3 regions of the Paenibacillus naphthalenovorans genome follow, and region 3 is predicted to be linked to each of the others. Evidence: predicted binding sites of a transcription regulator. Region 3 holds the regulator's gene; each other region holds the start of a gene.
The links. Region 3 encodes LexA, which represses DNA repair genes until DNA is damaged. Its sites were predicted from a motif close to CGAACATATGTTCG; they were not measured.

Region 1 (10,822 bases), 930 kb from region 3:
AAAAAATGCCGCCTGTTCGCGTTGCTCATTTAACTACGCCCTTTACATAAATATATGCATACCTTATTCTCCCTTACTATACCGTAAGGGGTTTGTCCGAGGCAACAAGCACCGGCAGCCAAAAAACCGCTTTTCAATAAAGCCGCAATATTTTATAAAGGGAATATGGAGCGCCAATATCGAATACATAAGGACATTGGCGCTAAACTAAATCGATTAAGGGGTTCAGACACACTATGAAAAAGCTGTATAGCCAAATGACGCCCGAGGAACTCCAAACGGAGATGAAACTGCTTCAAGAAGAGATGCAGCGGGCTGAATTTCCGAGCCAGCGTTCGGTGTTGGAGCGCAAGTATTATGCGGCCAAGGCATATACGCTGAATCCGGCCGATTTCCCGCCCGGATTATATAAAGTAGACGGCGAACAACTGCCGTTCGAGGTACATTATGTGAATGGGATTATGGCCTGGGGAACATTGGGGCAAGAACCCGACGCCAGCTTCCCGATTTCCATGCTGACCCGTTTTTCCTGAAATGCCGTTTACTTCTGGAACGATGAGGAAAAATCACCCTCACGGGTATGGAAACCAGCTGACGGCTGGATGTTCGGTTGGTTCGGCTGCACCATAGTGACTGGAAGCGCCGGTTGGATGGAGGCGGGGTTCAAGCTCATACGAAAATTTTTGTCCGGTTTGGCTGAATCTGCCGTTCAGCAGCTTCCGCGGCTGTAGCCGTTGGAAGGGTGATGGTGAATTTGGTTCCCATATTCGGTACGCTTTCCACTTCGATCGTTCCCTCGTGATCCTGTACGATCTTGTGGCAGATCGACAGCCCAAGTCCGGTTCCGGACTCTTTGGTTGTGTAAAAGGGGATGAAAATCTGATCAAGCTCCGACTCGGGGATGCCTTTGCCCGTATCGGTTACCTCAATGACGGCGTTATTGTTCTGCAGATAAAGATGAATATATACCGTACCTTGCTCAGGCATAGCCTCGAGGGCGTTTTTGACCAAGTTCAGCAGCAGCTGCAGCATCTTGTCCTGATCCATAAACATGCAAACTCCGTGGCCTTCATCCTTAAAGCCGATTTGATGGCCCAAACGGGTGATTTCCGAATCAAGCAATGAAATGACGCGGCTAATGCAGCTTTCAATCGTTTGGATTTTATAATGGGTGACATGCGGCTTGGAGAATTGCAAAAATTCGGCGGTCAGCATGCTCATCCGGTTAATTTCATCCATAATCAGGTCGTACCAAGGCTCGATATTGTAATTCCCCGCTCTGGACAGCTGCAAAAATCCTTTGACCGTCGTCAGCGGATTGCGTATTTCGTGCGCCATGCCAGAAGCCAGCTCGCCAACTACGCGAAGCTTCTCGGAACGCAGCATGTGCTCCTCCCGCTTCAGCCAGCTTTCCCGCTTCATCATATACAAATTATGTTCGGCTACAAGAATCAGATCGTCTTTGTTCAGTCCGTCTTCAGGATAACTGGCGATACCGAAATTGATTTCGATGCCCGTGAGCTTGGGAAATTCGGAAGCGAGCAGTTGGGTGATCGTATGTATCGTTTTCTTCGGGTCGCTTGCCGTAACCACGATGGCGAATTCATCGCCGCCGTAACGGGCAATCAGGGAAGCGTCAGGGAACATAATACGGAGCAGTTCGGCCGCTTGCTTCAATATTTTGTTGACGCCCTGAAAGCCGTTCGTCGTATTCAGTGACTTTAAATTTTTGCAATCAATCAGAACCAGAATGCTGCTTTCTTTCTGTTCCACAAAAATTCCCATCTGCCGGTGAAATTCCTGAAAGTTGTATAGACCCGTTAGTAAATCGTGGGTGCTCAGGTGCTTTTTTTCATTTGTCAACAACTGCTTCTGCTGCTCGATGGCATACATATATTTCCGGAACAGATAAGCCATGAGTATGCAGCTTGCCGCGGTGAAGACGATGTCGGTTACTGTATATATCGTTACCGTGCTGTAGGTCAGTACGGCAAGGGAATAGGCTGTCATCATCCCTAAATTATAGGATAGCGCCAATGTAAGAGAAGGCGTCTTGTAAAAAATGATGCCCATATGCAGCAAATACAGCGGCAAGATCCAATGGGTTGCGCTGAAGATATGGAGCACAATCAGCAGTACCAGTTGAACGGCATGAGGTACGGGAATGATTTTGCGGGCCGCATGGGACAGCATATAAATGAAAGTTATGCCAATGAGTAAAAGAGGGCTTTCAGTTTGCTGGAAATATAGGGAGGAAGCGCAGATAAAACCAGCATAAATGACGAAGACTGTGCTACCGTTCATAATGAAACTCCAACTCCCGACTAAATCAATTGATAATATATGGATTCTGTATTTGTAAAGTAATTCCTGCCGGGTCACTATCTTTTTTTAAGCGCTTCATTTTACTTGGTTCGTCATCGTTTGATTTTTTGGGGAGATAAATCAAAAATAAGCCGGACGGAAAACCGTGCCGGCTTATTACGGGTTAGCATCAGAACCCGGGAAGGTTATCGAGATTATTGGACGGATCGCCGTCCGCATTGGAGCGCAGATGTTCATCCCCGTCCCGTCCGCGGAACACGTTGACATTCTCCAGCTGGCCGTCTTTGGCAAGCTGTTGAGCCTCCAGGTAATCCACCACTTCGCCGTTAGACAGCTTCAGGTCTACAATATCGCCGTCGCCGTTCTTGCGTACGGCAACGACGTGCCGCTTGTTTTGACTCATCGTTGATCGCCTCCTTGTTCATAGCATGCTCAGGAAGGAGGCAAATGATGCCTGCCGTTATCCGAGCACCTCGGCAATCCGGCTGTAGGCCCAATCCAGATCGGATTTGGCGATGGTGAGCGGGGGAGCCAGGCGAATGACGTTTTCATGCGTCTCCTTGCATAATAAACCTTTGTTTTTCAACTGCTCGCAATAAGCTCTGGCCGGTACGGCCAGCTCCACACCGATGAACAAACCGCGCCCGCGGATGTCGCGGATCAGCGGATTGGTCAGCTGGCGGAGAAGGCCGAGAAAGTAGTCTCCGAGCTCCAGGGAGCGTTCGGCCAGCTTCTCGTCCTGCACGACCTGTATGGCGGCTGTCGCCACGGCGCAGGCGAGCGGGTTGCCTCCGAAGGTCGAGCCGTGCGACCCCGGCTCGAACACCTCCAGCACCTCGCGGTCTGCCGCTACGGCGGAGATGGGCAGGACGCCTCCTCCCAGCGCCTTGCCGAGGATGTAGGCATCCGGCTCCACGGATTCCGCATCGCAGGCGAAGCGGTACCCCGTTCGTCCAAAGCCGGTCTGAATTTCGTCGGCGATAAGCAGTACGCGCCGCTGCTTGCAAATGGCTGCGGCCTGCTGCAGGTAGCCGGCAGGAGGGAGCACGATGCCGCCCTCCCCCTGAATCGGCTCGACAAGGAAGGCGGCCGTTCGCGGGGTGATGGCGCGTTCCAAGGCCCCCGCATCGCCGTAGGGGATGACGACAAACCCGGGGGTGAAGGGCCCGAAGCAGCGTTTGTACTCCGGATTCGAGGAGAAAGAGGTAACGGTTACCGTTCTGCCGTGAAAGTTGCCTTCGCAAACGATGATTTCCGCCTGGTCCTCGGGGACGTTTTTACGAAAGTAAGCCCAGCGGCGGGCTGCCTTGATCGCCGTTTCCACCGCCTCGGCCCCGGTGTTCATCGGCAGGATCATCGGCTTGCCGGTATAATCGGACAAGCGCTCATAGAACCCGCCCTGCCGCTCGTTGTGAAACGCGCGCGAGGTCAGGGTAACGGAGTCCGCCTGATCCTTCAGCGCGCGGATGATACGGGGATGGCGGTGCCCCTGATTGAGCGCCGAGTAGCCGCTCAGCATATCGAGGTATTTCCTGCCCTCCGGGTCATAAACCCATACCCCCTCCGCTTTGGAAATGACCACGGGAAGCGGCTGATAATTCCGCGCCCCGAACCGGTTCGTGCGGCGAATGATATCTTCCGATGTCGGTTTCATGGTGTTCCCTCCTATAAAATACGCTGCCCCAGCAGAGAAGAAATCAGCTCTGCGGCCAGCCTTGCCGTTTGGTTATCGCGTTCCAGCGCCGGATTGACCTCTACCATCTCCGCCGATAGCACGCTTCCGGCTTCGTACAGCAGCTCCAGCGCCAAATGCGCTTCGCGGTAGCTGATTCCGCCTTTGACCGGTGTTCCCGTTCCCGGAGCCTCCAGCGGATCGAGGCTGTCGATATCGAAGCTGACGTGCAGGCCGTCCGTACCCGCGGTTGCTATACGCACCGCTTCCTCCGTGACCCTGGCGATTCCCATCAGGTCGATCTCATGCATGGTGAAGCAGGTAACGCCTTCAGCGCGAATCAGCTCCTTTTCTCCGGGATCCAGCTGCCTGGCCCCGATAATGACCGTATGCTGCGGCCGGATTTTGGGAAGAAAGCCGCCGATCCGCGTCAGCCGATGATGTCCTATGCCAAGCGATGCCGCAAGGGACATGCCGTGAATGTTGCCGGAAGGACTGGTGTCCGGCGTATTCAAATCCGCATGTGCGTCAAACCAGATGACGCCGATGCTTCTATAATGCTGCGCAAGTCCAGCCAGCGTGCCGATGGCGATGCTGTGGTCCCCGCCCAGCACCAGCGGGAAGCGTCCGCGTTCCAGCACGTCCTTTATTTGTACAGCGAGCGCTTCATTCACCTTTACCGCTTCATTCAGGTGCCTGGGCTCCGCCTGCGGCACGAAGACGCCGCTCTCCTTGGCGGTTGACGGGGCAGGGACCGGATCCGGAAGCTCGCAGGAATAGCCCAGCTGCCGCAGCTTCCGTTCCAGGCCGGCCTGAAGGATCGCATCCGGACCTCTCCTTACGCCTTTGCGCCCGGCACCCAAGTCGAACGGCACCCGCAGGATGGATAATTCCGGTTTGCCTCTCATAAATGGATACCTCCTATCCGTTCTGGCGTGGTGCTGACGGGCGGTCCCGCCAATTTTTCAATACAAACCACAGATTGGCCGGGCGTTCCGCCATGCGCCGGACGAAATACGGGTACCACATCCGTCCGTAAGGTACGTAACAGCGCACCTTGTAGCCCTCCCGGGCAAGCTGCTCCTGCAGCGGCACACGCACGCCGTACAGCATCTGGAATTCATACCTGCTTGCCGGTATCCCGTTTCTCCTCGCGTAGGTTTTCGTCCAGGCGATGATTTGTTCGTCGTGGGTCGCAACGGCAGTGTAGACGCCGGCATCCAAACGGACCCGAATCAGCCGCTTCATGTTGGCATTTACGTCGTCCATGCTCCGGTAAGTGAGATGCCCCAGTTCACGATAGGCGCCCTTGACCAGCCGCAGATTGACCTTCGCCTTGGTTAACTGCCTGACGTCCAGCCTGCTCCGGTATAAGTAGGCTTGTATAACGGTGCCGACGCGGGTTAAGCCTTCGGCATGAAGGCGGTGCACCATGGCTATAGTATCGTCGGTATATGGTGAATTTTCCATGTCGATGCGTACGAAGTTTGTGAGCTGTTGTGCTTTTTCAACGATATCCCGGATATGGGCGTAGCAGGCCGCCGGGTCTAAAGCCAATCCCATCTGGGTCGGCTTCAAAGAGACGTTTGAATCCAATGCGTCGTGGTGAATCCTCTCAAGCAGCGTGATATACTCTCTTTTAAACCGGTCCGCCTCCGCTAAATCGCGAATGCTCTCGCCAAGCAGGTCCAAGGTGGCGGAGATTCCCTTGGCATTCAAACGCCGAATTTGCAGCAGCGCCTCATCGGCTGTTTCTCCTGCGACGAACCGGCTTGCCCCGAGCTTCATCCCGTACCGGTGAGCCATCTTCCCGACGACCCGGTTTCCGGCGAGCGCAAGCAGAGCAGAACGGAACAGTCTGGTACCGATATCCAAACATGAACACCCTCTTTCCGATTTGCTTCTTGTACGCGGCGCGGCGGCATATATTATGTAGCAGAAGGGCAGCAGCGTTGGGCGTTGGATCTGTGAAGCTGGCGCCGCCGGCTCCGTGCTAATCCATTTTATTCGGCAAGCTCCCGAAATGAGACTTGAAATGAAGATGAGCTTTTCCGTAACATGGTAATTCTGAAGAGGAGGGATGATCATGGTAGAGCCTTTTTGCAACGAACCGTTCACGGATTTTAGCCAATCCGGGAACAGAGAGGCATTCGCAGCAGCGCTGAAGAAGGTACAAGCGCAGCTCGGCCAAGAATACGGGCTGCTGATCGGCGGTGAGAAGCTGATGACGGCCCGGAAGGCCGTTTCCGTCAATCCTGCCGATCCGACGCAGGTGATCGGAACGGTGAGCCAGGCGGACACCGCGTTGGCAGATCGGGCGATCCGTGCGGCAGCGCGCGCGTTTACGTTCTGGAAATCGGTGCCTCCGGCGGGGCGGGCGCGTCTTTTATACAAAATCGCCGCGATCCTGCGCCGCCGTAAAGCCGAGTTTTCCGCCTGGATGGTGGTGGAAGCGGGGAAAAGCTGGGCGGAGGCGGATGCCGATACCGCAGAAGCGATCGATTTTCTGGAGTTTTACGGCAGGGAAACGGAACGTTTGGCGCAGCGGCAGCCGCTTACGCGAATACCGGGCGAGGACAACGAGCTTACCTATATTCCGCTGGGTGTCGGCGTAATCATACCTCCATGGAATTTTCCGTTAGCCATTATGGCGGGATTGACATCGGCAGCCGTGGCTGCCGGCAATACGGTGGTGCTGAAACCGGCCAGCGCGACACCGGTTGTGGCTGCCAAGTTTATGGAGCTGCTTCAATTGGCCGGCCTGCCGGATGGAGTGGTCAACTTCCTGCCGGGTTCCGGACAGGAGGTGGGCGATTACTTGGTGGAGCATCCGCTGACCCGCTTTATCAGCTTTACGGGATCCCGCGAGGTAGGGCTGCGGATCAACGAGCTGGCGGCCAAAACCGCACCCGGCCAGCGCTGGATCAAGCGCGTAGTCGCCGAAATGGGCGGCAAGGATGCGATTATCGTCGACAGCGACAGTGACCTGGAGCTGGCGGCGGAGGCCATTACAGCGTCCGCCTTCGGGTTTGCCGGGCAAAAGTGCTCTGCCTGCTCCCGCGCCATCGTACATGAGAGCGTATATGACGATGTGCTTCGCAGGGTGGCAGAACGCGTAAGCCGTCTGCGTGTGGGTGATCCGTCCGATCCTGAGATTGACGTGGGGCCGGTGATCGACGCCAAGGCTCACCTTAAAATTCTCGAATATCTGGAAATTGGAAGCACGGAAGGCAGGGTAGTTTGCGGAGGCGGAGCGGGAGATGCCAAGGGATATTATATCGAGCCGACAGTAATTGCCGATGTCGACGTCAAGGCGCGGATCGCGCAAGAGGAAATTTTCGGACCGGTGGTTGCGTTTATCAAAGCGGCCTCGTTTGACCAGGCGCTCGAACTGGCCAATGATTCGGAGTACGGGCTGACCGGAGCCGTTATTTCAAGAAATAGGGCTCATTTGGAGAAGGCCCGTACTGAGTTTCATGTCGGCAATCTGTATTTCAACCGCAAATGCACGGGAGCGCTGGTGGGAGTTCATCCGTTCGGCGGCTTCAACATGTCGGGAACGGATTCGAAAGCGGGGGGACGCGATTATCTGCTTCAGTTTACCCAAGCCAAGGTCGTCTCCGAACGCTTCTGACGGGAGGGGATCTGCGACAAAACCTGACCCCGGGGGTCAGGTTTTGGAATGCACCCGTTAAGTAAGCTGCGTCCATGGCGCGGTGCAAAGAATATGCTTACGACGGTAATGGATACGTTTTGAACTGTTCTATGAAGGTCATGCGGCCCGTTTTGCCGATAAATTCAGACATGTTGTCTCCGTAGTGCATAAGCAGCACTTTTTCCTGCACTTCCTCGGGCAGAGTAAGCAGCTCGTCAAGGCAAGCGTGTACGGTACCGGGACAGAACAATTGACAGTCATGCAGAATGACTTCGCAGCCTTGTTCATGCAATCCGGTCAGCAGCGTCTTGCTAAACCTCATGTCTGCGCTGTAAAACACCTTGCCGTTGAGCAGAAAGGAGTAGCTCGCTTTACCGGGGATATGATCGGTAGGCAGCAGCTCCACGGTCAGTTTCGGATGGATGGAAGTCGGCGTTCGTTCCGCCAAAGCAGCGACTTCGAAATAATCGTTCAAGCCGACAAGGCCCTCCGCCTTGTTCTCAAGTCCTCCCCGAAGCGTATGCTCCCACAAGACGGCTTCCAGCGGAGCCGGGACGAGCAGCTTGATTTTACGTTTGAATACATACCTGTACTGAAAAGCAAGTTCTTCGAGCCCGCCTACATGATCCGCATGAATATGTGAGATGAGCACCGCATCGATCCGGTCGAGCGGAATGCCGAGCTCGTACAATGCTCTGGGAGCGGTAATTCCGCAGTCGATTAATAACGTGAAGCCGTCGGCATGAATCAATGCGTTGTTGTTGTAAAAGTTTTTGGCAAATGCGCTTCCCGTACCGATCATTTGAATTTGCAGGCTCATTCGCGATCCTCCACTCGCCTATGGCATACCAGCCGAATATTATTTAATCTACCATGTTTTTTATGAAGGATTCAAGAACATTTTGACAGGTTTTGGATCAGGAAAGAATGGGGGGATAAGGATTGAAAAACGAACATATGTTCTATATAATGAGGTAAAGATCATGAAATTTCGGGTGGGCGAATATGCGGAATAGTGCGATAGAGCTGTGGATTCATCAATATATAGTGACTTTGCATCTGCTTAAAGCGCTGGAGCTGGACCGCAAATACGCCGGAGCGATGAAGCTGTCCCGGATTTGGAACGGATTGTTCGAACGGCTGTCCATTCGGGTGGAGAGGGAGCACGTCGGCATAAAACAGCGGCTGCGCAAGAGCGGATGCCGCATCGTGCTTGAAGAAATCACGCCGGAGCGGAATTATCACGTCATGTACGTGTATCAGGGCTACGAATTTCACTGCTCGATCATGCCGGCCGTGCTCAGGGGCAAGTGTGAAGAGAAGCTGCAGGAACTGCTGGAAGCAAAGGAGTAAGCCCCGCGGACAGCACGGGGAAGACCGGGGAATTTCCCGGGCAAGCGCACGAAACGTCACAGCTCGTCAAAAAGACGGGACATCATTCGACATTCATGTTCGCGCCCTTATTGGCATATTTTGTATAATTAATCAGTGAATACCTTTATAAATAACTAGATATAGATTTTTTTTCAAAAAAAGTTTGGGCTTTTCCCACAAACACCGCAACTCTTGCGAACCATCGGAGTATAAGATAACATACCAAGAACACGATGGAGGTTGCTTGAAATGAAGGTGCCGCGATTGCTGACGTTGATGCTGTCGCTTTCCCTCTTCGGGACGACAGGGGTCTACGCCAGTTCCATGTGGGGCGAGTTTGAAGGTTATGTGAAAGCCAAAGTGCTGATTAACAATGCGGAAAGACCGTTCAAGGACGGCGAGACACCCGCTTTTTTGATTAAAGGAAGCACCGTGCTTCCCGTTCGTGCCCTGTCCGAATCTCTGCAAGCTCTGGTCAAATGGGATGACGCCTCGAAGACCGTATCCATTTACAAGCCGAATGTACACATGTTTGTAGCGAAGAAAGTCAATGACGATTATTCCATTAATCAGCCGTTTGGCGGAGTCAAAAAGGGAGACCGGCTGGACTTTGCGGTATTTGCTCAAGTGGACAGCCTGACCATACCGATCCACTCCTTTAAGATTTCCATCATATCGCCTAGCGGCGAGGAAGTGGCGGTTCATGAGAAGGTCGTCGGCGGTCAAAGGGAAAGCTTCTGGTATCCGTGGCCGTTTAACGTATCGTTTAATGAAGCCGGCAAATATGTAGTGAAATTTTCCATTAAAGATAGCGAAACGGGCAGTTATACCGTAGTCTCGGAGAAACTGATCGTTTCCGGAGAGTAGAACCGAATGAGGATGGCGCTAAACGCCGTCCTTTTTGCTTTTTTAGGGGCTGTTGCGAAGCCTGTTTTGGCGGGCCGGATTTTTGTGGGGAGCCCCGGGCTGTACACGGTAAAGAAATCCGATGATGAGGTTTTCCTTTCATTGACTTGGGACCATGGGCGTGATACGATACGAGGGAACAATATTACTTATAATGACGAAACGAGGTTTTCCCATGAGCGAACATATTCATGACGCTTCCTGCGACCATGATCATGAGGATGATATTTTTATAGTAACCGATGAAAATGGCGTTGAACACGAGATGGTTATGGTATACACCTTTGAAGCAAACGATCGGGCCTATGCAGTGCTTCTTGACCGGAATGATGTAGAGGCTGACGGTGTTATTTTCCGCATTGAAGAAGAAAACGATGAAGCCTTCCTGGCCAGCATTGAGGACGAGGAAGAGTGGGATCGCGTTGTTCAGATTTACAACGAGATCGTGGAAGAACAGCAAGAGCAGTCATAACATCCAAAGCAAAGAACCCTTCTTGAAGGCAAGAAGGGTTCTTTGCTTGAACACGGACATGCAAGAAAAAAGCAGCCTGTCTGTTACCTGCATCATCATAAGTACGTCATTTGCCGGGAAAGATCATGCCCTATTTCCGCGGATTGAAGTACATGACGCGCCCGTTGAATAAATGAAGCTCGGCTTTCCACAGCTTGGCCAAATATTTGCAAAACTCATTGCCCTTTGCTTTATCCCCATGTGTACAGTCATCCGGCAGGACGACCTGAACATAATGGCGCTCTGTACCGGCCTGTGTTTCGGAACCGACACCCATGACGATATATTTGTAGAGGGGGTTTTTTCCTTTTAAATAAAACCATTGGCCCTCCGCCTCGGGCTTCGTTTCCAGCGTATACGGAAACCCTGCATCATCGTA
Region 2 (10,822 bases), 1.5 Mb from region 3:
CACTTTATTTAACGTGAAGCAAAGGAGCTGACAAGGGATGAGCCATTCCAAACGACGTGAGGAAAACCAATGGAAAATCCGTAAGCAAACTCAGCGGCCGCACGGTAAAATCAAGTCTCTTGCACAATACTCGGCTGAATACGATGCGGAACATCCGAAAGAGTAACCGAGTAAGAGAGGGCGGCTAACCCCCGTCCTCTCACCTATGAAAACATGCAAGTCCCTTGTTCAAAAAATATGTATTGCTTGTGGATCGAAAAATGGCAATAACAAACTGGACCGGGCCATTTTCGTTTTTTGACCCTGCCTGCATTTTCCCTGGCTTGCTTAATAACCAATCATAACCTAAGGTCGGTTTTGTCAAGGCGCTCTCCCTACCAGAATCCATCGCAGTGTTGCTCTTCCCTCTTTCGTTATGTTCCCCGTATAACGCGTTTTTCCGGATTGATGAACGGATGGCACAAGTCCGGCATAGCATGCTGGCTTCTTTGGAGAAAGAAATCTTGTCACATCCCCAATTTCTGCAAGGATGGTTAAAGCACTCAACACCGACCCTTGGCTAACGGTAGACGCTCGCCAGCCCCCGTTCGGGACTTTCACCCTAGAGATCACGCCCATGCTGGGCGTACACAGCCGAGGATACCACCGTGGCGAGGCCCGTGGGGTCCTTAGATTTTTTATCTTGCCGAAACACAATTGCGTCCGTTTTTTTTGGAAGCGTACAACGCTTGATCCGCACGCACCAGCAGCGCTTCCGCCGTATCGCCTTTTCTTAAAGAAGAGATGCCAAAGCTCGCCGTGATCCGGTAGGAATCCAGCGCTTGCCGTTCCACTTCGCTTCGCAGCATCTCTGCCACGATCATCGTTTCATTCATGTCGAGCCCCGGGACAATAACCGCAAATTCTTCCCCTCCGTATCTGGCGAACACCATATGATCCGGCAACATTCTTTGCACGATACCGGTAACGTGCCTCAACAGCCTGTCGCCTTCCGCATGACCATAGGTATCATTAAACCATTTGAACCGGTCGATATCCATCAGGATCAGGCTGAACGCCTCTCCCTCCGATGTTGCCCGTTCGAATGCCAAATCAAGAGATTCATCAAAGTAACGCCGGTTCCCGATGCCGGTTAAACCGTCCAGATACACCTGCCGCCGGCTCTGTTCAAAATGCTCCCTCAGCATCAGCCGCATATGTTCGATATGATCGAAAAGCTTGCCAAGCTCATCATTTTTTTTCAGGGACGGCACAGGCACATCAAACTTTTGCCGGGCATATCCTTCGACAGCGGAGCTTAACTCTTTGATCGGCCGGATAATCCGCCGCAGCTTCTGAACCACATCGGTTACGACCAGGCCTATCACCAGCGCACAGACGGCAATGGACGTATACAACATTTTTGTAATCCCGGATGTGTAAGCTTTGGATACTTCCGATTGCTTGGCGTGAAGCATACGGGAAATTTCCATGGACCGGTTGCGAAAATCATCGGCGATCGTTTTTCCTTCGAGCAGCTCCCCGGTCGTCAATGTTTTGCCATTTTTCAAGGCTTCCAGTGATCCGTATTTGTCCTGCCAATGCATGCCCGCTTCTACTAATTTCCGGATAGGTTCGAGAAATTCAGGATAAGCGGTGACAGCGTTTTGCAATTCCCTCACCGATTGTATGTAGTCCGATGATGAACTCTCAAAAGACTGCAAAAACGCTGCGTCTCCGGTCAAATGATAACTTTGCCGGGCGGTTACCTGATCGATAAACGCTTTTTGCAAAATAAGCACATGTCTCGAAATTTTCTCCAACTGCATGATTTCTTCATTCAATCGGTTCAGGCAACCATTGATCCATATGATCATAAACAGAAAAAATAGTCCCAGAATAAAAATCATGCGAGTCAGACTTTCAATTATATCGGAACCAAAATGATGCTTCGGAAGGAGTCTGCGCCATACTTTGTACATGGAAAACTCCTCCCTTGTCCAAGACTGTAGTATATATAGTCCTATCATAAGATTTCATTATTTCTTTTTCAACAAATATTGTAAAAAAAAGAAAAAATAAAGATAGGCCGTCAACCGGAAGGCCCATCATTTCATTGCTTGCGCCTTCTGACGTTCTGCTCGTCAGAAGACGCTCTGAAGGCCCGGTTACTGTTTCGTCAACTGCTCCTGGGCCATGCGGATCATTTCCCGTACCATACGTCCGCCGATCTGGCCTCCGATTTTGCCTGCCTCCTCGGTGGATAGGTTTCCGTTATTCGCGGTCTGCAAGGGAACGCATAACGAACGGGCCACCTCGTATTTCACCAGATCGGGTCGGTCCCGGCTCACCGAATATCCTGCACGCTGCATCACTTCCGCCTTAAGCATATCCAATCCATGTCCAGCCCCCGGTACAAGAGGCCTTCTCCCTCTTCTTCTCGCCATCTTGTTATGGCTCCTTTCTTTCGTCAGTAAGTTTGACAGAACAAATGTTCCGTTTTATAATTCGTTTACAGAACATATATTCCTATTTCAGGTGAAAGGATGGATGTTAAAGTGGCTTTGCCAACAACCTTTGAACCGCTTCATGCCAAGCAGGTGCTGAATCCGGTTAAAGCCCCATCCATGCCGTTTGACTGGTCTATTAATCCTTACCGCGGCTGCCAGCACGGCTGCAGCTTCTGTTATGCCCGCTCCACTCATTCGTTTCTGGGCATGGATGCGGATGATACGTTTCAGCATCATATTTTATATAAAAACAATGCCCGCGAGGCTCTCGAAGCTCAGGTTGTACGCATACTCCGCTCAAAAAACGGACGGGGAAAGCTGGGCAAAGTGGCCATCGGCACGGCAACGGATCCTTACCAACCGCTCGAAAGCCGTATGCTGCTCACCCGCCAATGTCTGGAAGTGCTTGCGGCTTACCGGATTCCAGTCAGCATTACGACCCGTTCCCCGTTGATTTTGCGCGATCTGGATATCCTCAAGAAGCTTACCGGCAGCTCCGTCAACATCAGTCTGAACACATTGGATAAGGAAGTGTGGCGTCATTTTGAACCCATGACTCCCTCGCCGCAGCGAAGGCTGGAAGCTTTAGAGCGCTTAACCGGGGAAGGTGTGGAAGCCGGCATTTTTATGGCGCCAATCCTTCCCTTCTTGACGGATGGCCCGGGTTCAATGGAACAAGTCGTTAAGCATTCGTCCGAAGCGGGTGCTCATTTTATTATGGGATCGGTGCTCCGGCTGAACACGAATGCCGTGAAGTCATGGTTTTTCGGTACGCTGCGCGAGCATTATCCCCAAATGCTGGAACCCTTTGCGAAGCTGTACAGCCGCTCTCCATACGCTCCAAAGCAGTACAGAACTGAAATCATGGACCGGCTTCATGCGCTGCTGCAAAAATATCGCGTGCCCGCTTACCGGCCGTTCCTTCAAGAAAACGGCGGACCGGCGGACCTTGATCCAACATCGTCCGAGCCTGTCCAATTATCTTTTACATTCGACTAGATGAGTTAACCGGAACGCTGCTTCGCCTTGATTGCGTGACGCCATGGATGGGCTAACTGTTTCTCATCGCCCGCTTAAACCAGCGGTACGCAAAAACCAAAATCGCTCCCCAAATTAGCAGCCCGAGAATCGAGAATATGCCGTACGGCGTACCGAACCCGTACCCCCAGCCAAAGAAGCCGAACGGATTCAGAATACTGCCCAGGATAGCGCCGGCAGCCAATCCGCCGAACCATCCGCCCAAGCCGGTTCCTGGTCTGGGGGCCGCTGCGCCTCCTCCGGGGGGAACGGCGGTTCTGGGGTTGTTTCTTGCATAATCGCCGGGCGTCCTTGGAGCGGTTCCCGTGCCGGGCGCAATTCCCCCGGTTCTTCCGCCCGTATAAGAGCCTCTGCCCGATCTATACCTGTTGGCCTCATACCTGCCGGTATCATCCGTACTCTGCCATTGTTCTTCATAGGGTACAACGCTCTTGGCTTGAACAGGATGGATTGCAAAGAACAGCAGTAAGATCGATGCCAAAAGATAAAGCTTTTTCATAATACCTCCCTCAGAATATACAGACATCTTAAGGTAAGTATTCATCCGTACGGCAGATGCTATACAAGTTCAGCTTTGCGAGGATTTGACAGCCCGCCCAAGCACGCTCAACCACTATATCGGAGAACCGGGACAGGCCTGGGCGATGATCCAAAAGGTTTTTCCCACTCGCTTAATAGTTGGACCTGATTACTTGATAATCCACAATTTTGCGGGTGGCTGAATCCAGTGTGTACATGACCTCGACATCATCGCCGGCTATCGTCATGCGAAGCCGATTTTCGGCTGAATCCTGTTCCCGCTTCACTCTCAAGTCATCTTCGATCATGGCGATGGATACATAGCCGATCGGAATGGGTTCATAGCCTCCGTCTACCGGTCTGTTCTGGTTGGCAAACATCCGTTCAGCCATTGCGGGATCATACACTTCCTGAAGCCTGCTTGTGACCAGCTGCTTATCGCATTCGTTCAACCATACACCTTCAGGATAAATCCCGGCCGTTTGCAGAGTCCACTTTTCGATATGCGCAAACTTCTCCCACAGCTCTTTATCCGGCCGTTTAAGATCCTCTGCGCTTACGCTAACATCCGGACGGATCAGCCGGAAGCCTTCGAGTAATTGTCCGGAGCTTTCTCGCATCGCTGTAGCATCGGCTGCTTCCTCTGCAGGCAAATCCGCCCCTCCACTCTCTATCGCATACCCGTAAACCCAACCGTTATGCTCCCGCAAACGGACAGCCGTCCCTGTCCCCGGCCATTCCTTCTCCGTATACTGCTTGATGGTAAACAGAAGTGCCTTCCGATCAGGCTGGGATGGCGAAATATAAAAAAACGAGACTTCATCCGGACCTTCCTTTATCTCAAGCGGCTTGCCGAGCCAAACGTCCGGAAGCTGCACGTCAAACCCATGGGCTTCGCTTACATAACGCCGCAGTTTGGTAGAATGCGTGGTCAGGCTGTAATAAACGCTGTCCGATACGGATGCCAATCTCGTCGACGAACCGCTTTCCGTCTCCAATCGCCCTTCCTTCCATATTCCTTCTGCAATGACCTCCCCGAACAGGGACGCCAGCTTGCCTTCCCCCTCTGCCCGGCCTCCCGAGAAGGTGCCGGTAAACATGACTCCGTTCGGATAAATAACGGTTTTCCGCTGTGATAAGGCTGGCGCCTCCCGGTCCGGAACCCATTTTATTCCGTTGCTTAGATAGGAAAAGCCCCCCGGTGTTCGTTCTCCGTAAGAAAACATTCCCGCGTACTCCAGCGTACCGTCAGCTCTGTACGCCTTACCCCATCCATGAAACTGGTCATGTTTAAAGCTGCCGCTGTATTGTAGTGTTCCGTCTTTGTTGTACAGCTTTCCTGAGCCGTGAGCGAGCCCGTTTGCCATTTCCCCTTCATAAATCAAACGACCTTCCGCGCTGTACAGCTTTCCCCGACCGTTTGGCACACCTCCGAACAATTCACCCTCATACCGGCTTCCGTTCAAATATACGAATGTTCGCGCTTCCGGAGCCTCTTCAATGATCAGGACGCGCTTGGCTTCATCCCAATCCAGCTTCATATCCAAATGCTGCAGGGCGGTTGCCGGAAGGTAAGCGGTTCCGTCCACCAACCTCGGAGGGACGGGCAGATCGAGCATATTTCCATTAAAGGCCCCGCGGCTATAACCGATACTGACCTTCAACGAATGATTTTGGTTTCCGGTTTGCTTCTCTGCCGTAATGGTCTGATCCTCATCGTACCAGGTGATCTTCCATCCGGACGCCTCCAGCACTTCACGCAGAGGAATGAGAAAGCCGGCCTTTTCTTCGATCGGCGCATGCTGCAGCTTCAAGTTTTTCCCATTCAAATGAACGGCTGCTGAAGACGCCGGAGCGTCCGCTTGTGCTGATGCGGGAATCAGTAAGCCCAGCACGGTTATCCAAGCAAGCATTTGTTTACTCTTCATACCCAGTCCCCTATCATCCCGGATTGCCTTTCTTGTTCATTAGACGTATCCAGGGAGATGCAGGTTGCGGTATATTTACCCAAAAATACAAAAAAAAGGAGCACAGCCAACGATTGTTCTAATTGGCAGCGCCCCTTTCTGGTGTTTGTTATCTCGTTTCCCGATGAAGCGTCACTTTGTTCAGACGCGGGCAATATTTTTTCAGCTCCAGCCGGCCAGGGTGGGTTTTCTTATTTTTGGTGGTCGTATAATTGCGGTCCCCGCATTCGGTACACGCCAAGGTTACGATAACTCGCATATGAACAGCTCCTTTTTGTTTGATTTTCAGATATCACTGCTGGGCAAATGCCGCTTCCAACTGCTCGGAGGAAGCGTTCGGCAGCTCATCCTTCAGCTTTTTCCAATCGGATTTCATCTCTTCCGGCGTCAGCAGGCAGGCATCCAGCTCGGAAGCAAAGCGCTCTTGATCCATGCCGATACCGATAAAGACCACCCGGTTTATCCGGTCACCATACTCGGCATCCCAATGCTCCAAAAGCTCAGGCTCCTCGGCAAGCACCGCTTGACGCTCCGTTTCGGGCAGGGAAGCGACCCAGTATCCTGCCGGCCCGAATTGGATGGACGGGCCTGCCTGACTCAGGCTTTGTGCGAGCTCATTACGGCTTGCCAGCCAGATCGTCCCCTTTGCGCGAACGATTTCCCCGGGCCAATCGGCCATCCACTCGGTCAGTCTCTGCGGATGAAAAGGCCTGCGGCGCTCATAGACGAACGACGATATGCCGTACTCATCCGTTTCCGGTGTATGCTCCTCCTTTTCCAGCTCCTGAATCCATCCGGCTGAGGTGCTGGCCGCATCAAAATCAAACAAGCCGGTGTTCAAAATGTCATGCGGGTCCACTTGGCCGTAATCCGTCCGGATCAGCTTGGCGCGCGGCTGCAGCTTGCGCAGTACCTGTTCAAGCTCATTCAGCTCCTCGGGCTCCACCATGCCGCATTTGTTCAAGATCAGCACATCGCAAAATTCGATTTGACTGATCAATAAATCGACCACGTCACGCGTATCGTCTTCACCTACCGCCTGCCGGCGGTCGAGCAGCGTTTCGCCGGAAGAGAAATCGTGCCAGAACCGGTAAGCATCAACCACCGTGACCATCGTATCGAGCCGGCAAATTTTCGACAAGTCAATGCCGTGCTCCTCATCGATGTAGGTGAAGGTTTGCGCCACAGGTACCGGTTCGCCGACGCCTGTCGATTCGATGAGAATGTAATCGAAACGACCGTCCCGCGCCAAGCGCTCCACTTCCTTAAGCAAATCCTCACGCAGCGTACAGCATATACAGCCGTTCGACATTTCCACGAGCTTCTCTTCCGTACGTGAAAGACCGCCCCCGTCCTTAATCAGCTCCGCATCGACATTCACTTCGCTCAGGTCGTTCACGATGACCGCGACCTTCAGCCCTTGGCGGTTATTCAATACGTGATTCAATATCGTAGTCTTACCTGCGCCCAGATAGCCGCTCAATACCGTAACGGGAATTTTGTTTTTTCTTTCAAGCATACTCAGGCTCCTTTTATACGTAATTATTACAATTAAATACATTGTATATTAACAACGTCTATGTGTAAATAGTATTTTTTACGATTATGAATTATGATGCGTTATCTGTCTACCGCATGAAGCACACAGGTTCTTCGAATGGACGCACTTCGCCTCCCGGATGGTTTTGTGGGATCGGAACTCCCGGTTAAACCAAAAGGAGCCGATCGTCCCGATCGGCTCCATGTGGATGTATGGTCGTTGAAAAATGGTATACTTTTTGCCGGCTGCTGTTCTTGCCCCTTCTTGATTGAGCCGTCTTAATCTAAAATCGATACGGTCGCGGATTAAACTACATCGTAGCCTTGATCTTCAATGGCTTCCTTAATGGTCTCAATAGTTAACTTGCTCTCATCGTAATCCACGGTAACCGTCTTGCCGCTCAAATTTACTTTCCCCTCGGCACCCAGCTCTTTTATGGCTTTTTCAATAGAGTTTACACAATGATTGCAGGACATTCCTTCCACCTGCAGCGTTGCCTGTTTCATCCTTACCACTCCTTCTTATTTCATCAGTTTATTCATGGTGACCAAAATTTCGTCAATGACTTCATGATCGCCGGATTGGATACGCTCGATAACGCAGCTTTTCATGTGATTCTCAAGGAGTAGCTTGCCGACACCGTTCAAGGCCGATTGAATCGCTGCAATCTGATTCAGTACATCGTCGCAATACGTGTCTCTCTCAATCATACCTTTGACACCCCGGATTTGCCCTTCGATCCGATTTAAGCGGCTGATCAAATTGCTTTTCGTCTTGTCCGAGTGATGACTCCTGCGCTCCTCTGTATTGGAACAGCACGAGATGTCTTCAGTGGCTCCATTTAAATGATCCATGGCGTACCTCCTCACACCAATAGAATATAATACCCCTATGGGGTATGTCAAGCCGACGCCCTCTTCAGCTCACCTCGATCAGCCCAGACAAAGAAATAACGTTTGAATCCCGCCTGCTGCCGAGAATTCAAACGTTATTTCATTTACGCACCCGGGAAGGCGCAGAACCGATTTACCGGGACCGTCCCGCTTCCTTCAGCGTCTTCAACGTCTTCATCACACGATTTCCGCCGCGGCCGAAGTAGTCCTGCAGCCGGACGTATTCGCGATACAACAGCTCATACGTTTCCGTGTGCTCCAAATTCGGTTCATAGGCCTCCTCTCTGACCCTTCCCATGGCTGCGGCGGCTTCCCGTACGCTGTCGTACCCGCCGGCCGCCGCCCCGGCGGCAGCAGCTCCATAGATGGCCGCGCCAAGCGCAGTCGTTTGCGAAGAGGCCGCAACTTTGATGGTACGCCCGGTGACATCGGCGAATATTTGCATCAACAGCCGGTTGCGCTCCGGCAGACCGCCGCAAGCATAGAGGTCGCGCACCTCGACTCCGCCTTCCTCGAACGTATCGATAATGCGCCGGGTTCCGAATGCCGCCGCTTCCAACAGGGCACGATAAATATCTTCCGGCCTCGTCGATAGGGTGCATCCGATCAAGCAGCCGGAAAGATCCGCATTCATGATCGGCGAACGGCTGCCGTTCCACCAATCCAGGGCCAACACACCGCTTTCGCCGGGCGCCAGCCGGGAGGCTTTACGCTCGAGCAGGGCATAAACGTGCAGCCCCTCGGCCTCCGCTTCAAGCTTCACATGCGCCGGAACCGCCTGATTCACATACCATGCGAACAAGTCTCCGACCGCCGGCTGTCCGGCTTCGTAGCCGAAAAACCCAGGCACAATCCCGTCCTCGACGACGCCACATATGCCCTCCGCGTACACTTCCTTCTCGCTAAGCAGCATGTGGCACAGCGAGGTGCCCATGGCCAGCACCATGCTGCCGCCGCTGACCACGCCGACGCTCGGTACAGCCGCATGAGCGTCGATGACCGCTACGGCTACTGCCGTTCCCGGACTCAGCCCGAAACGGCTTGCAGCCTCTGCGCTCAGGATTCCCGCCCGGGAACCGATCGGCTTGACCTCTCCCCGCAGCTTGGTCTCATACAGATGCTCAAGCCGGGGATCCAGCGCCTTCAGAAATTCCCGTGCAGGGTAACCGTCCTGCTTATGCCATATTCCCTTATAGCCTGCATTGCAGCTGCTGCGGGTCAGTTTCCCGGTTAACTGCCACACAAGCCAATCCGCCGCTTCCACGAACAAATCCGCCGCATCATACAGTTCGGGAGCTTCATTCAATATCTGCATCACCTTGGGCAGCATCCATTCCGAAGAAATCGTTCCGCCGTACCGGGCAAGAAAAGGCTGATCGGTTTGTTTCGCCAGCTCATTGATCCGATCCGCCTCCGGCTGCGCGGCATGATGCTTCCACAGCTTCACCCAGCTGTGCGGCTCAGACCGGTACTCCTCCTTGCGGCACAGCGGAATGCCGCAGCTGTCGACGGGAAGCATGGTGCAAGAGGTAAAATCAATACCGATACCGATCACATCCTGCGGATCAACCCCGGAGGCTCGCAGCACTTCCGGAATGGAAAGCGAAAGCACCTCCAGATAATCATCCGGATGCTGCAGCGCCCAATCCGGCTCCAAGGGCTGTCCCCCGGGTAGCCTGCGGTCCATGACACCATGGGGATACACGGTCACATGAGTGCCCAGTTCCTCGCCGGTAGCTGTGTTAACCAGCAGCACGCGGCCGGATTCCGTTCCATAGTCGACGCCTAAAACGTACTTCCCGCTCAACGTCCCCGACCTCCCGCATACAGCGGCCCATAAGCCGCGCACGCCCGAAAATCGGCTCCTTCCGCATCCGCCGTGCCGAAGGCGCTCCACGCGCTTGGGCGGAAGCATTTCTCCGCAGGCACATTGTGCATGCTGACCGGAATGCGCAGCATCGACGCGAGCGTTATCAGGTCCGCCCCGATATGACCGTAGCTCAGCGCACAGTGGTTGGAGCCCCAGTTATTCATGACCGAATATACATCCTTAAAAACGCCTTCGCCCGTCAGATTAGGCACAAACCAGGTGGTCGGCCAAGTCTGATTCGTACGCTGATCCAGGATATCGTGAACATCCTGCGGAATGTCAACGGTGTAGCCTTCCGCCAGCTGAAGAACAGGTCCCAGCCCTTTGACGAGATTGATCCGGGCCATCGTTACCGGCATTCCACCCTTCGTTTGGAAATCCGTCGAAAAGCCGCCGCCACGGAAGAAATCGACGGCCGGACACCACTTTGTCACCTGAAGACACTTCTCTACTTCTTCCCCGGTAATTTCCCAGAACGGCTTCATCGCAGGCGCTCCGTCCTTTGT
Region 3 (10,822 bases):
AGATGACGATATGATCAAAATACGGAGCAAGCTCAGGAACGCCTGCCAGCTTTTCCTGTTGCAAATCGGGCGAACCGTTCGTCAAAAGGAGCAGCTGGTACCGGCCCTTCAGCTGCTCCAGCACCTCGAATGTTTCCTCATAGACGATAGGGCGATTTCTTCGTTCTACGGGAAACAGCTCTCCAAGTTTATAGCCAAGCTCCTTGTCTTCAATGCCTACCGCTTTCAACCCGCGTGTCCAAGACTCGGTACGGTATTGGGGAGCCAGCGCTTGAAGCTTGCGAAATTCTTCTTGTTTCCCTTGGGTAAAATGCGCCCAGAGTCCTTCAAACGGGTTAATTCCGATCATTTTTGTGAACGGGAACGTCTCGTACGATTCATATAAAGCGCGGGCTTCACGTCGTACGGCTTCCTCCAACTGATCCGGATCCACTTGATAATGTTTAGCCGCTTCAGCACAGGTTGCTTGAAAAGCTTCTTTCACACTGCGGTCGTCCCACAGCAGCGTATCATCCAAATCAAAAAGTACTGCTTTGATCGCCATAAAAAGTGTTCCTCTTTCCAGATGTTAATCTTGTATTAACGTCACGTTGTATTTTTCAGCATACTCCTGAAGCTTGATTCTGGCGGAATCGATCGGAAACATATGATAGATCTTGGTGAAAACCCACCGTTTTCCTTTTGCCTTAAAGTTAATGACTATCGCGTCTTTGCTTATGGTAATATCCTTGATTTGGTCCGCGTCATAAAAACGGTCCCCACCAAATCGGCGGGAAGATAAGGTTTTTTTATCGATTTTCAAAAAAGGGCGACGAATCCAATAAATCAGTAACGCCAGAAATATATAGCTTGCTCCTGTAATCCAATACAGCTGTTCTTGCCCGGGTTGATTCCGAAACACGATAAAGCAAAAAACACCGGTAGCCACGAGCAGCATCGGCAAAAACCAGCTCCGGCCTTTGAATATGACCGAACCGTCGGCATTTACTCCCGATATCTCACCTTTTCCGCTCTTCCTCCGCTGCATATTAGAAATTTTCGTATTTTTACGAACCATACGTTCCCACTTACGTGACATGATGAGTGCCCCTTATATCGTCATTTACACCTTGCGCGAAAATTTATCAATAAATCGGGTTGGATATTCGTATTCCAGAGCGCTTACATCATCCAGACGCTGCCACAAGGAGTCGTCCAGCTTCCAATCCACCGCTCCCATGTTTTCCTCGAATTGTTCCAATGTCCGCGCGCCAAAAATAGGAGAAGTGATGCCCGGTTTATGAATCAACCAGTTCAATGCCACCTGAGCCGGGGTCTTGTCCGTCTCATGGGCAACCGAAATCAATTCATCCAGAATGCGGAAGTTTTTCTCCGTATTGCGAATTTCCCAACGGCTTTCTCCCGTTTTAGACGCCAAACGCCCTTCCGTCGGTTCCTGTCCACGAACATATCTTCCTGTCAAGAAGCCGCCGCCAAGAGGAGCCCAAGGGATCACACCAACGTTTTCCTCCAAACAAAGAGGCAAAACCTCACGATCCATTGTACGGCATACTAAACTGTACTGCGGTTGAATGGAGATAAAACGGGCATAACGATTAAAGTCACTGATGCTTAATGATTTCATCAGCTGATAGGCCAAAAAGTTGGAGCAGCCGATATACCGTACTTTGCCTGAAGTAACCAGATCATCCAAAGTTCTCAATGTTTCTTCTATGGGCGTAATTTGATCCCATACATGCATTTGATATAAATCGATATAATCAGTGCCTAATCGACGAAGACTGGCTTCCACACCGTCGAGAATATGTTTTCGGGATAAACCGACGTGATTGACATTATTACCTGTAGGAAAGCGTACCTTGGTCGCCAAGATCACATCGGAACGACGCTCCCGAATCGCTTTTCCCACGATCTCTTCGGAAACACCGGAGACATACACATCCGCCGTATCAATAAAGTTTCCTCCGCGATCCAAAAAACGATGAACCATTTCAATCGAGTCTTGTTCGTTTGTCGTATTTCCGAATGTCATTGTTCCTAAACAAAGCTCGGAAACGGCAATTCCGCTTTTGCCCAAAACACGATAATTCATCCCTTAACCCCCCTTCTTACTTCTTCTCTTCCTGATCAACAAACTTGATGTTATCCAGTTGACCACGCAAGGAGGTTTTAAAAGAATCGATATACTTCCTTCTTAATCCATTGCGTTCATCCAGTTCGGCATCGGTTAGCCCTTCCGATTTCGCTTTGCGGGCCAATTCGTTAATTCGCCGCACCAATGCATCATGATTCGATTCACTCATGCCGATCCTCCCGGTAATGTCATTTCAAATTATACTTTGACATTACCGAATCTGATTGTCAAGAGAAGCAATACGGCACATGCGCAGCGATTAGGGAAGCAACAATTTTTGTCCTACTTGCAAATGGGAATTCTTAAGATGGTTGATCCCTTTGATCTGATGTATATATTCCCTTATATCCTGTCCTTGGTCCGCATATTGAGAGGCAATGCTCCAAAGCGTGTCCCCCGATTCAACCTCCACGTAAGAATATATCTGAGGCTGCGAGGATGCCGCATGAACATCTTGGTCAAAAAAGAAGCTGAACATCGTAGAGATAAAGAACACTGCACAAAAAAGCAAGGCACCCAAAACGGCAGCGTGAACATATGTTCCCTTATTATTATCATTATGCTTGGTTAGCATTACCTGGCGGGAATGATAGTTATGTATAAGCCGAGAATTTTGAATCATCATGATCGACCTCCAAACATTTGTTCTGTTTTTAATCTATCAGGAACATTTGTTTGTGTCAACCATTTATTCGAACTTATGTTTGTACGAACTCCGGTTCTATGTTATACTTCTAAGTAATGATTACCAAAAATGGAGTGATGATCTTGAGCAAAATTTCCAATCGGCAGCAGGCGATTCTAGACTTTATCAAGAATGAGGTCAGAGAAAAAGGCTATCCCCCTTCAGTAAGAGAGATCGGAGAGGCTGTGGGACTGGCATCCAGTTCCACAGTTCACGGGCACTTGGAACGTTTGGAAAAGAAAGGAATGATTCGCAGAGACCCGACGAAGCCGAGAGCTATTGAAATATTGGACGGAAGCTCGGCGGACGGCGCATTCTCCGTATCGGTTGCCAGAGTGCCTTTGATCGGGCGCGTTACCGCCGGCGTACCTATTACCGCGACGGAGAACATCGAGGATTACTTCCCGCTGCCCAGCCATTATGTAAAAAATGATAACGTCTTTATGCTAAGCGTAATCGGAGAAAGTATGATCGAGGCCGGTATTCATAACGGGGATTATGTTATCGTACGCCAGCAGCAAACCGCCAATAACGGAGATATTGTCGTTGCCATGACCGAAGACGATGAAGCGACAGTGAAAACCTTTTATAAGGAAAAGGATCATATTCGACTGCAGCCTGAGAACCCGACGATGGAGCCGCTGAGACTCAAGAACGTCACGATCTTGGGCAAAGTCATTGGTGTATTCAGAAATATTCAATAATTTTTTCCCTTTCACCGCCGATTCCGCCGGTTGAAAGGGATTTTTTATATCAACGCATTTATGGCGAGTCTTTGGAAAGCGAAGAAGGATTTTACCGCTGAAATCCACTTTTTATGAGCCCAGTGCACCGCAGGAAATCTTGTTGAGCGTTTGCAAGCATATGATCTGCGTAAAATAAGCCTGTTCCGGCGTTATGCGGATAAGCGGCTTGTTTAGGCTTGTTTATATATGATCCTCAATTAGAAAAACCAAAAATCTACGTCGTCACCATAGCTCCACCGTTGACATGGACAACCTCACCGGTCACATAGCTGGAATCATCTGATGCCAGAAACACGTAAGCCGGAGCCAGCTCGAACGGCTGCCCTGCACGCTTCATCGGAGTATCCAGGCCGAAGCGCGATACTTCATACGCCGAATAGCTGGAGACGATCAGCGGAGTCCAGATTGGCCCCGGAGCGACGGCATTGACCCGAATTCCCCGTTTCACCAAGGATAGAGCCAGCGAACGCGTGAACGAGACGACGGCTCCTTTTGTGGAAGAATAATCGATCAGCTCGGGTGCACCTCTATATGCGGTGATCGAGGCCGTATTCACAATCGCGCTTCCCGGCTTCAGATAGGGAAGCGCGGCTTTCGTCATATAGAACATCGGGTAAATGTTCGTGCTGTACGTATTGTGCAGCTGTTCGGCGGAAATGTCGGACACGCTTTCCTGCGGAAACTGAACGGCCTGATTCAAAATCAAGATATCGATTTTTCCAAAGGTGCGGAGCGTTTGATATACCGCTTCCCGGCACACCGTTTCCATCCTCAGGTCGCCGGGTATGAGCAAGCATGCTCTGCCGAGCTGCTCGATGCGCTGTTTTGTTTCGTATGCGTCCCGATGCTCATATAAATACGGGATGGCTATATCGGCTCCTTCCTTGGCAAAGGCGACGGCGACCGCCCGACCGATGCCGCTGTCACCGCCGGTAACGATTGCAACCTTGCCGCGCAGCTTGCCGCTGCCGACGTAGTGCGGGTTTTCAAAAATCGGACGGGGCGTCATTTTGTACTCCAGTCCGGGCTGCACGGGCTGATGTTGAGGCGGGAATGCAACCGGCTCCTCGATACATTTCGTTTCTTTTCCATAATAGGGATAAACGGGTATCATATTGACCTCCTGAACTTCTTATTCAGATGGCCTATTGTATTCCAGCAGGATCGTAACTGTGCAGCCTGGCTGGAACTTGCGTCCACTCCGCTAAGGGAAAAAGCGATGGCCGCGCCTATGGAGCCTCATTCTACTTACAGAGGTCAGCCAAAACAACAAATAATGCCCACAAAAAGAAAAATCCCTTAACGCTTAAAGCGCCAAGGGATTCCCCGATTAATACAGCGTCAAATATTGATCCCGCTCCCATTGATGAACCTGAGTGCGGTAAATGTCCCACTCGATCTCTTTCAGCTCTATGAAGTGTGCAAGTGCGTGATCGCCGAGCGCGTCGCAAATGACATCGTCGCGGAGCAGCTCGTCCAACGCCTGCTTCAAATCAAGCGGAAGACTTGGAATGCCTTGCTCTTCCCGCTCTTCTTCACTCATCACATAAATGTTGCGGTCCGTTGGAGGCGGCAGTTGCATTTTGTTCCGGATGCCATCGAGACCGGCCTTCAGCATGACCGCCAGAGCCAGGTAAGGATTCGCCGCCGGATCCGGATTCCGCACTTCCACGCGTGTGCTGACGCCGCGGGATGCAGGAATACGAATCATCGGGCTGCGGTTGCTTGCAGACCAAGCCACATAACAAGGCGCCTCATAACCTGGTACAAGCCGCTTGTAGGAGTTGACCGTCGGATTGGTTATTGCGGCAAAAGCGCGGGCATGCCGCAGTATGCCGGCCATGTATTGTCTGGCTGTCTCGCTTAAGCCCAGCTTATCGCTCTCATCATAGAACACATTCTCTTTGCCGTTGAACAATGATTGATGGCAATGCATTCCGGACCCGTTCACTCCGACCAAAGGCTTCGGCATAAACGTGGCGTGCAGACCGTGCTGTCTGGCAATGGTTTTGACGACCAGCTTGAAGGTCTGAATTTGATCCGCGGCTTTAATCGCGTCCGCATATTTAAAATCGATCTCATGCTGACCCGGAGCCACTTCGTGGTGAGATGCTTCGATTTCGAATCCCATTTCTTCCAGCGTAAGTACAATTTCACGACGGCAGTTCTCGCCAAGGTCGGTTGGTGCCAAGTCAAAGTAGCCGCCCTGGTCGTTTAATTCTGTCGTCGGATTGCCCTTCTCGTCGGTTTTGAACAAGAAAAACTCAGGCTCAGGCCCGACGTTCATTGCGGTGAAGCCCATTTCTTCGGCTTCTCTCAATACGGATTTCAGAATACCGCGCGGGTCGCCCGGGAACGGACGGCCATCCGGCAAATACACGTCGCATATTAAGCGGGCAACACGGTCTTCCGTTACCCAAGGGAACACGACCCAAGTATTCAGATCGGGGTATAAGTACATATCCGATTCTTCAATGCGCACATAACCTTCAATCGAGGAACCGTCGAACATCATTTTGTTATCGAGGGCTTTCTCCAGTTGACTTACAGGAATTTCCACATTTTTGATGGTTCCAAGCAAATCTGTGAACTGAAGTCGAATGAACCTTACGTTTTGTTCCTTGGCGATGCGCAGAATATCTTCTTTGGTGAAATTCTTATCTGTCACTGTGAAATCTCCTCCTTAAACTAAGTGGCAAAATTAACGGAGCATGCCCGGTACGCTTGAAAACGGTACCGGACATGCTCCGGTCAAAGCCTACTTTCTGAAAAAACGGGATAATTCTCCCTGGATCAAGGACACTTGATTAGGACGCCGGCCTCCACCCAAGAGCTGTTGTTTCAGTATCCGGTGAAGCTGCGTGTCGCTCAGCTCTCTACGCTTGACTTCCGTCTGCTCATTGAGTATGGTAGCATCCTCGGAATCCTTATCAACCGGCAGCAGCACCTGCTTGATCCCGGCGATGTTAACGCCTTTCTCGATCAAATCCTTGATCTCGAGGAGACGTTCTACATCATTAAACGAATACAACCTTTGGTTTCCTCCGGTCCGGGCCGGGATGACGAGCTCATGCTGCTCGTAGTACCGGATTTGTCTGGCGGTCAAATCGGTCAGCTTCATTACGATGCCAATCGGAAAGAGCGCCATATTTCTGCGGATTTCATCAGTCATGACCATCACTCCTAAGCTACTCTGGAACCTTACCTCTATTGTAACCTTACCGGAAAACATATGTCAAGCTGTGTTAGGTTTATGCCATATGTTATTTTTGATTACAGCGGCTAACTTCCTATAGCAATAAGTCCTGCTCCTGAGCAGCAGCCGTCAGAGCTTGTCCGCGGCTTTGGCAAGTGAAATAGCTGGCCGAGCTGCGGGAATTAAGCGAGCAGTCCCCGGTCGATCATGTTTTGAATGGCCGTCAGCACACCCATCTTGCAATGGGAGTAGGTTAATCCTCCCTGCATATAAGCGATATAGGGCTCCCTGATCGGAGCGTCGGCAGACAGCTCCAGGCTTCCGCCCTGGATAAAGGTGCCTGCAGCCATAATGACGGGATGCTCGTAGCCGGGCATGTCCCATGGTTCCGGCACGACGTGAGCGTCAACCGCGGCGGCTTGCTGAATCCCTTGTACAAAAGCGATTAAATGCTCGGCGCCCGTAAATTGAATCGCTTGGATAAGATCGGTGCGAGGGTCGCTCCAATGCGGGCTTGTCGTAAATCCGAGCTGCTCGAACACCGCGGCGGCGAACACCGAGCCTTTCACGGCTTGTCCAACCAGATGAGGAGCCAGAAACAAGCCTTGATAGATGGATCTTGTCGTACCGAGCATAGCCCCGACTTCCCCGCCGATCCCCGGAGCCGTTAATCGATACGAAGCCAGCTCTACATACTTGGCTTTGCCCGCGATATATCCCCCGGTCTCCGCCAAGGCTCCTCCCGGATTTTTAATCAGCGAGCCCGCTATCAGATCGGCACCGACCTCGGTCGGCTCGGTCAGCTCTGTGAACTCACCGTAGCAGTTATCGACAAAGACGATGATATCGGGACGGATTTCCTTGACAAAACGAACCATCTCGGCAATCCGGGAAACGGTGAAAGACGGCCGCCAGGCATAGCCGCGCGACCGCTGGATTCCGACCACCTTGGTGCTCGGGCCGATCCGGCGGGCAATTTCGGCATAATCGGGCGATCCGTCCTCGAGCAATCCCACCTCGCCATACGAAATTCCCCAATCCTGCAAAGATCCGTTTCCGTCACCCGGTTTCCCAATGACCTTATGCAGCGTATCATAAGGTCTTCCGGTGATCATGAGCAGCTCGTCACCCGGCCGGAGCACGCCGAACAACGCCGTGCCGATCGTATGGGTTCCCGATACGAAATGGGGACGGACCAGGGCCGCTTCCGCCCCGAACACATCGGCATATACGAGATCCAGCACTTCACGGCCGCGGTCGTTATACCCATAGCCCGTAGAAGCGGCAAAATGATAATCGCTCACTTTGTGCTTTTGAAAAGCGCGAATGACCTTCCATTGATTCCGGTCGACCACACGGTCAATATCTTTCAGCTTCTCCTCGATTTTTTGCTCAGCTTGCTCCATCAAACGGAGCACTCGATCCGTAAACATACCCTAGACGTCTCTCCCTTGTTCTCCCTCAGCAGGCCGGACTGCATCGTAGGCAGCCAGCATATAACCGATTTTATCGAATGCCTTGTGATTTACTCTTACCTTAAACAGCATATCGCTGCCGTCAACCTCATTCTCAAGCACCTCGCCAATGCGGTAGACCAGCGAGATCATATCCCCTTTGTCCGCCGGAATCCGGAAGGAACGGCTGCCGCCCGTCATACGGACTTCAATCCGCTCTTTGAGCCGAAGTAAATCTTCCTCCCGAAAAGCGGATATTTTCAGGAATTCCCCTTCCGTCGTCAGCATATCGGCCTGCTCCGGCGGGCAAAGATCGATTTTGTTGAATACCGTTATCCGATCTTTCCCGTGGGCGCCCAGTTCTTCAAGCACTTGGTCGACCACCTGCATCTGGGCTGCCATCATCTTGGAAGAGCTGTCCACAATATGCAAAATCAAATCGGCTTCGCAGACTTCTTCCAATGTGGCCCGAAAAGCAGCTACCAAATCATGCGGCAGGTTCTGAATGAAGCCTACCGTATCCGTAACCACGATCTCCAATCCGTTTGGCAGCTTCAGCGAACGCGACGTCGGATCAAGCGTGGCAAACAGCTGGTTCTCGACATATACATCCGCATGGGTCAGCTGCCTCAATAATGTCGATTTACCCGCGTTCGTATAGCCTACCAGCGCGGCTTGATACACACCGGACTTCTTGCGTCTTTCCCGGTGCAGACTCCGATGCCGGACAACCTCCTGCAGCTGCCGTTTCAGCTCGCTGATCCGGTTGCGGATATGACGGCGGTCTGTCTCGAGCTTCGTTTCCCCGGGACCGCGCGTTCCGATACCTCCACCGAGCCGGGACAGATTTTTGCCCTGACCGTACAGCCGCGGCAGCAGATAGGTCAGCTGGGCCAGCTCCACCTGAATAATCCCCTCCCGCGTTTTTGCGCGCTGCGCGAAAATATCCAATATGAGCTGTGTCCGGTCGATGATTTTGACATCCAGAAATTGCTCCAGATTCCGCACCTGAGCTCCCGAGAGCTCCTGATCGAAAATGGCGGTATTCGCCCCGGTTTCCTCGATCATGGCTTTGAGCTCCTCGGCCTTGCCCCTGCCGATAAACCATTTGGAATCGGCATATTCCTTATTTTGCGTAAGCGAGCCGAGCACTTGTACCTTTGCCGTCTCCGCCAGACTGGCGAGCTCGGAAAGCGAAAATTCCGGATCATAGGCTTCCCGCATTTTTTGCTCAGCGGTAACGAGACTGACCAGGATGGCCTTTTCCTGTGCGTTCGGCATCACTTCGTAAGATGTTTTTTTCATATATGTTTATATTTCTCCTTTTTATAATCTCCACTGCTTCGCACTGAAGCAAGAAACAGGAATAAGGAACGTTCACGTTCATTGTAAACGTCCCTTCGCCGAATTACAATTCAATGATGAATTTATAATGATTCTTTCCGGACTGAAAGCGTTACAAACCCTCTTGATGACTCCTAACCGTATTGTTATAAGCCGATTTGTTTTTTTCTAAACGGATTCGTCAGCTGATCTTCATAGAGATTAAAATCCTGCGGGAGCAAATTCATTAAATCCTGTTTGTTCGGCTTCTGGGCTTTGCTTAACAACCGGACCGCCTGATACCGTATGGCTTTCTCAATCAAATTTCTGACATATCTCGCGTTGCTGAAATGCAGCTCTGTCAGCTTTTGAATATAAAGATGCTCTTTTATTTTTTTTATCGTCTCGGGCATTAACACATATTCGCGTTCGGAAGCCATTTTCTCCGATATCTTGATCAGCTGATCCACTTGATAATCAGGAAAATCAACTTGAATGGGAAATCGTGACGGCAGCCCGGGGTTCGTTTGCAGGAAATGATCGATCTCATCAGGGTACCCGGCCAGGATCAGGATAAAGTCGTTCTTGTGATCCTCCATGGCCTTGACGAGGCAGTCAATGCTTTCCTTGCCAAAATCCTTCTCTCCGCCCCGCGCCAGGCTGTAGGCCTCATCAATAAACAGAATCCCGCCCAGCGCCTTTTTGACCATTTCACGGGTTTTTAGCGCCGTATGGCCTATGTACTCTCCAACAAGGTCTGCACGCTCCACCTCGATCAGATGCCCTTTGGACAAGACGCCCATCGATTTAAACAGCTTGGCAACGATTCGGGCCACTGTCGTTTTGCCTGTCCCCGGGTTTCCTTTGAAAATCATGTGGTACACATGAGACCCCGCATGCAGGCCGGCTTCCGTTCGAAATTGCTTGATTTGAAGCACCGCATATATTTGGAAAATCAGTTCCTTAACATCTTCAAGACCAATCATGCCGTCAAGCTCTTTAAAAATGTCCGAAAATGTTTCGAGATGCGCAGGTATGGTTTTCCCGTTAATTTCGATCATCTGCGCTGCAGGCGGTTCCTGGTTGTTGAAGACAACATTAATTTGACGGTCCCTTTTGGTTATTTTACGCGTGTCCTCCTCCATCGCTCTCACCTCTTCACTCATTTTATGCATCAAGCCGCTGAGATCATGTTTTAAACTTTTGGCGCTTGTACTAAGGCTTCCTATTTTTGAATAGGGGATGAGACAATAATCGACACATCCTTCTGTTTACTCACGTGAC

Region 1: IJ22_RS05370 (YhjD family protein) is a predicted target of LexA. The motif match lies at 8,603-8,616, and genes of this name have one in related genera.
Region 2: IJ22_RS02625 (SPL family radical SAM protein) is a predicted target of LexA. The motif match lies at 2,464-2,477, and genes of this name have one in related genera.

What each region holds. Positions count from the first base shown of each region.
Region 1 is NZ_CP013652.1:1,111,029-1,121,850, forward strand. It holds gene IJ22_RS05325 (PilZ domain-containing protein) at 1-29, opposite strand, end outside; gene IJ22_RS05330 (YfhH family protein) at 237-533, shown strand; gene IJ22_RS05335 (ATP-binding protein) at 670-2,304, opposite strand; gene IJ22_RS05340 (DUF3892 domain-containing protein) at 2,495-2,728, opposite strand; gene IJ22_RS05345 (ornithine--oxo-acid transaminase) at 2,786-3,979, opposite strand; gene rocF (arginase) at 3,991-4,905, opposite strand; gene IJ22_RS05355 (proline dehydrogenase family protein) at 4,919-5,872, opposite strand; gene pruA (L-glutamate gamma-semialdehyde dehydrogenase) at 6,084-7,631, shown strand; gene IJ22_RS05365 (MBL fold metallo-hydrolase) at 7,729-8,472, opposite strand; gene IJ22_RS05370 (YhjD family protein) at 8,658-9,005, shown strand; gene IJ22_RS05375 (stalk domain-containing protein) at 9,276-9,893, shown strand; gene IJ22_RS05385 (DUF1292 domain-containing protein) at 10,108-10,404, shown strand; gene IJ22_RS05390 (DUF1885 family protein) at 10,535-10,822, opposite strand, start outside.
Region 2 is NZ_CP013652.1:543,629-554,450, reverse strand. It holds gene IJ22_RS26645 (DUF6254 family protein) at 38-166, shown strand; gene IJ22_RS27105 (transposase) at 361-618, opposite strand; gene IJ22_RS02635 (sensor domain-containing diguanylate cyclase) at 678-1,961, opposite strand; gene IJ22_RS02630 (alpha/beta-type small acid-soluble spore protein) at 2,148-2,426, opposite strand; gene IJ22_RS02625 (SPL family radical SAM protein) at 2,538-3,488, shown strand; gene IJ22_RS02620 (hypothetical protein) at 3,541-4,026, opposite strand; gene IJ22_RS02615 (copper amine oxidase N-terminal domain-containing protein) at 4,199-5,974, opposite strand; gene rpmG (50S ribosomal protein L33) at 6,123-6,272, opposite strand; gene IJ22_RS02605 (GTP-binding protein) at 6,306-7,532, opposite strand; gene IJ22_RS02600 (copper ion binding protein) at 7,859-8,059, opposite strand; gene IJ22_RS02595 (metal-sensitive transcriptional regulator) at 8,075-8,407, opposite strand; gene IJ22_RS02590 (ribulokinase) at 8,580-10,253, opposite strand; gene IJ22_RS02585 (L-fucose isomerase) at 10,250-10,822, opposite strand, start outside.
Region 3 is NZ_CP013652.1:2,045,192-2,056,013, forward strand. It holds gene IJ22_RS10195 (HAD family hydrolase) at 1-544, opposite strand, end outside; gene IJ22_RS10200 (hypothetical protein) at 569-1,078, opposite strand; gene IJ22_RS10205 (aldo/keto reductase) at 1,103-2,092, opposite strand; gene IJ22_RS10210 (DUF896 domain-containing protein) at 2,109-2,303, opposite strand; gene yneA (cell division suppressor protein YneA) at 2,394-2,759, opposite strand; gene lexA (transcriptional repressor LexA) at 2,903-3,523, shown strand; gene IJ22_RS10225 (SDR family oxidoreductase) at 3,780-4,679, opposite strand; gene glnA (type I glutamate--ammonia ligase) at 4,896-6,233, opposite strand; gene IJ22_RS10235 (MerR family transcriptional regulator) at 6,324-6,737, opposite strand; gene IJ22_RS10240 (methionine gamma-lyase family protein) at 6,944-8,194, opposite strand; gene hflX (GTPase HflX) at 8,198-9,520, opposite strand; gene IJ22_RS10250 (AAA family ATPase) at 9,706-10,683, opposite strand.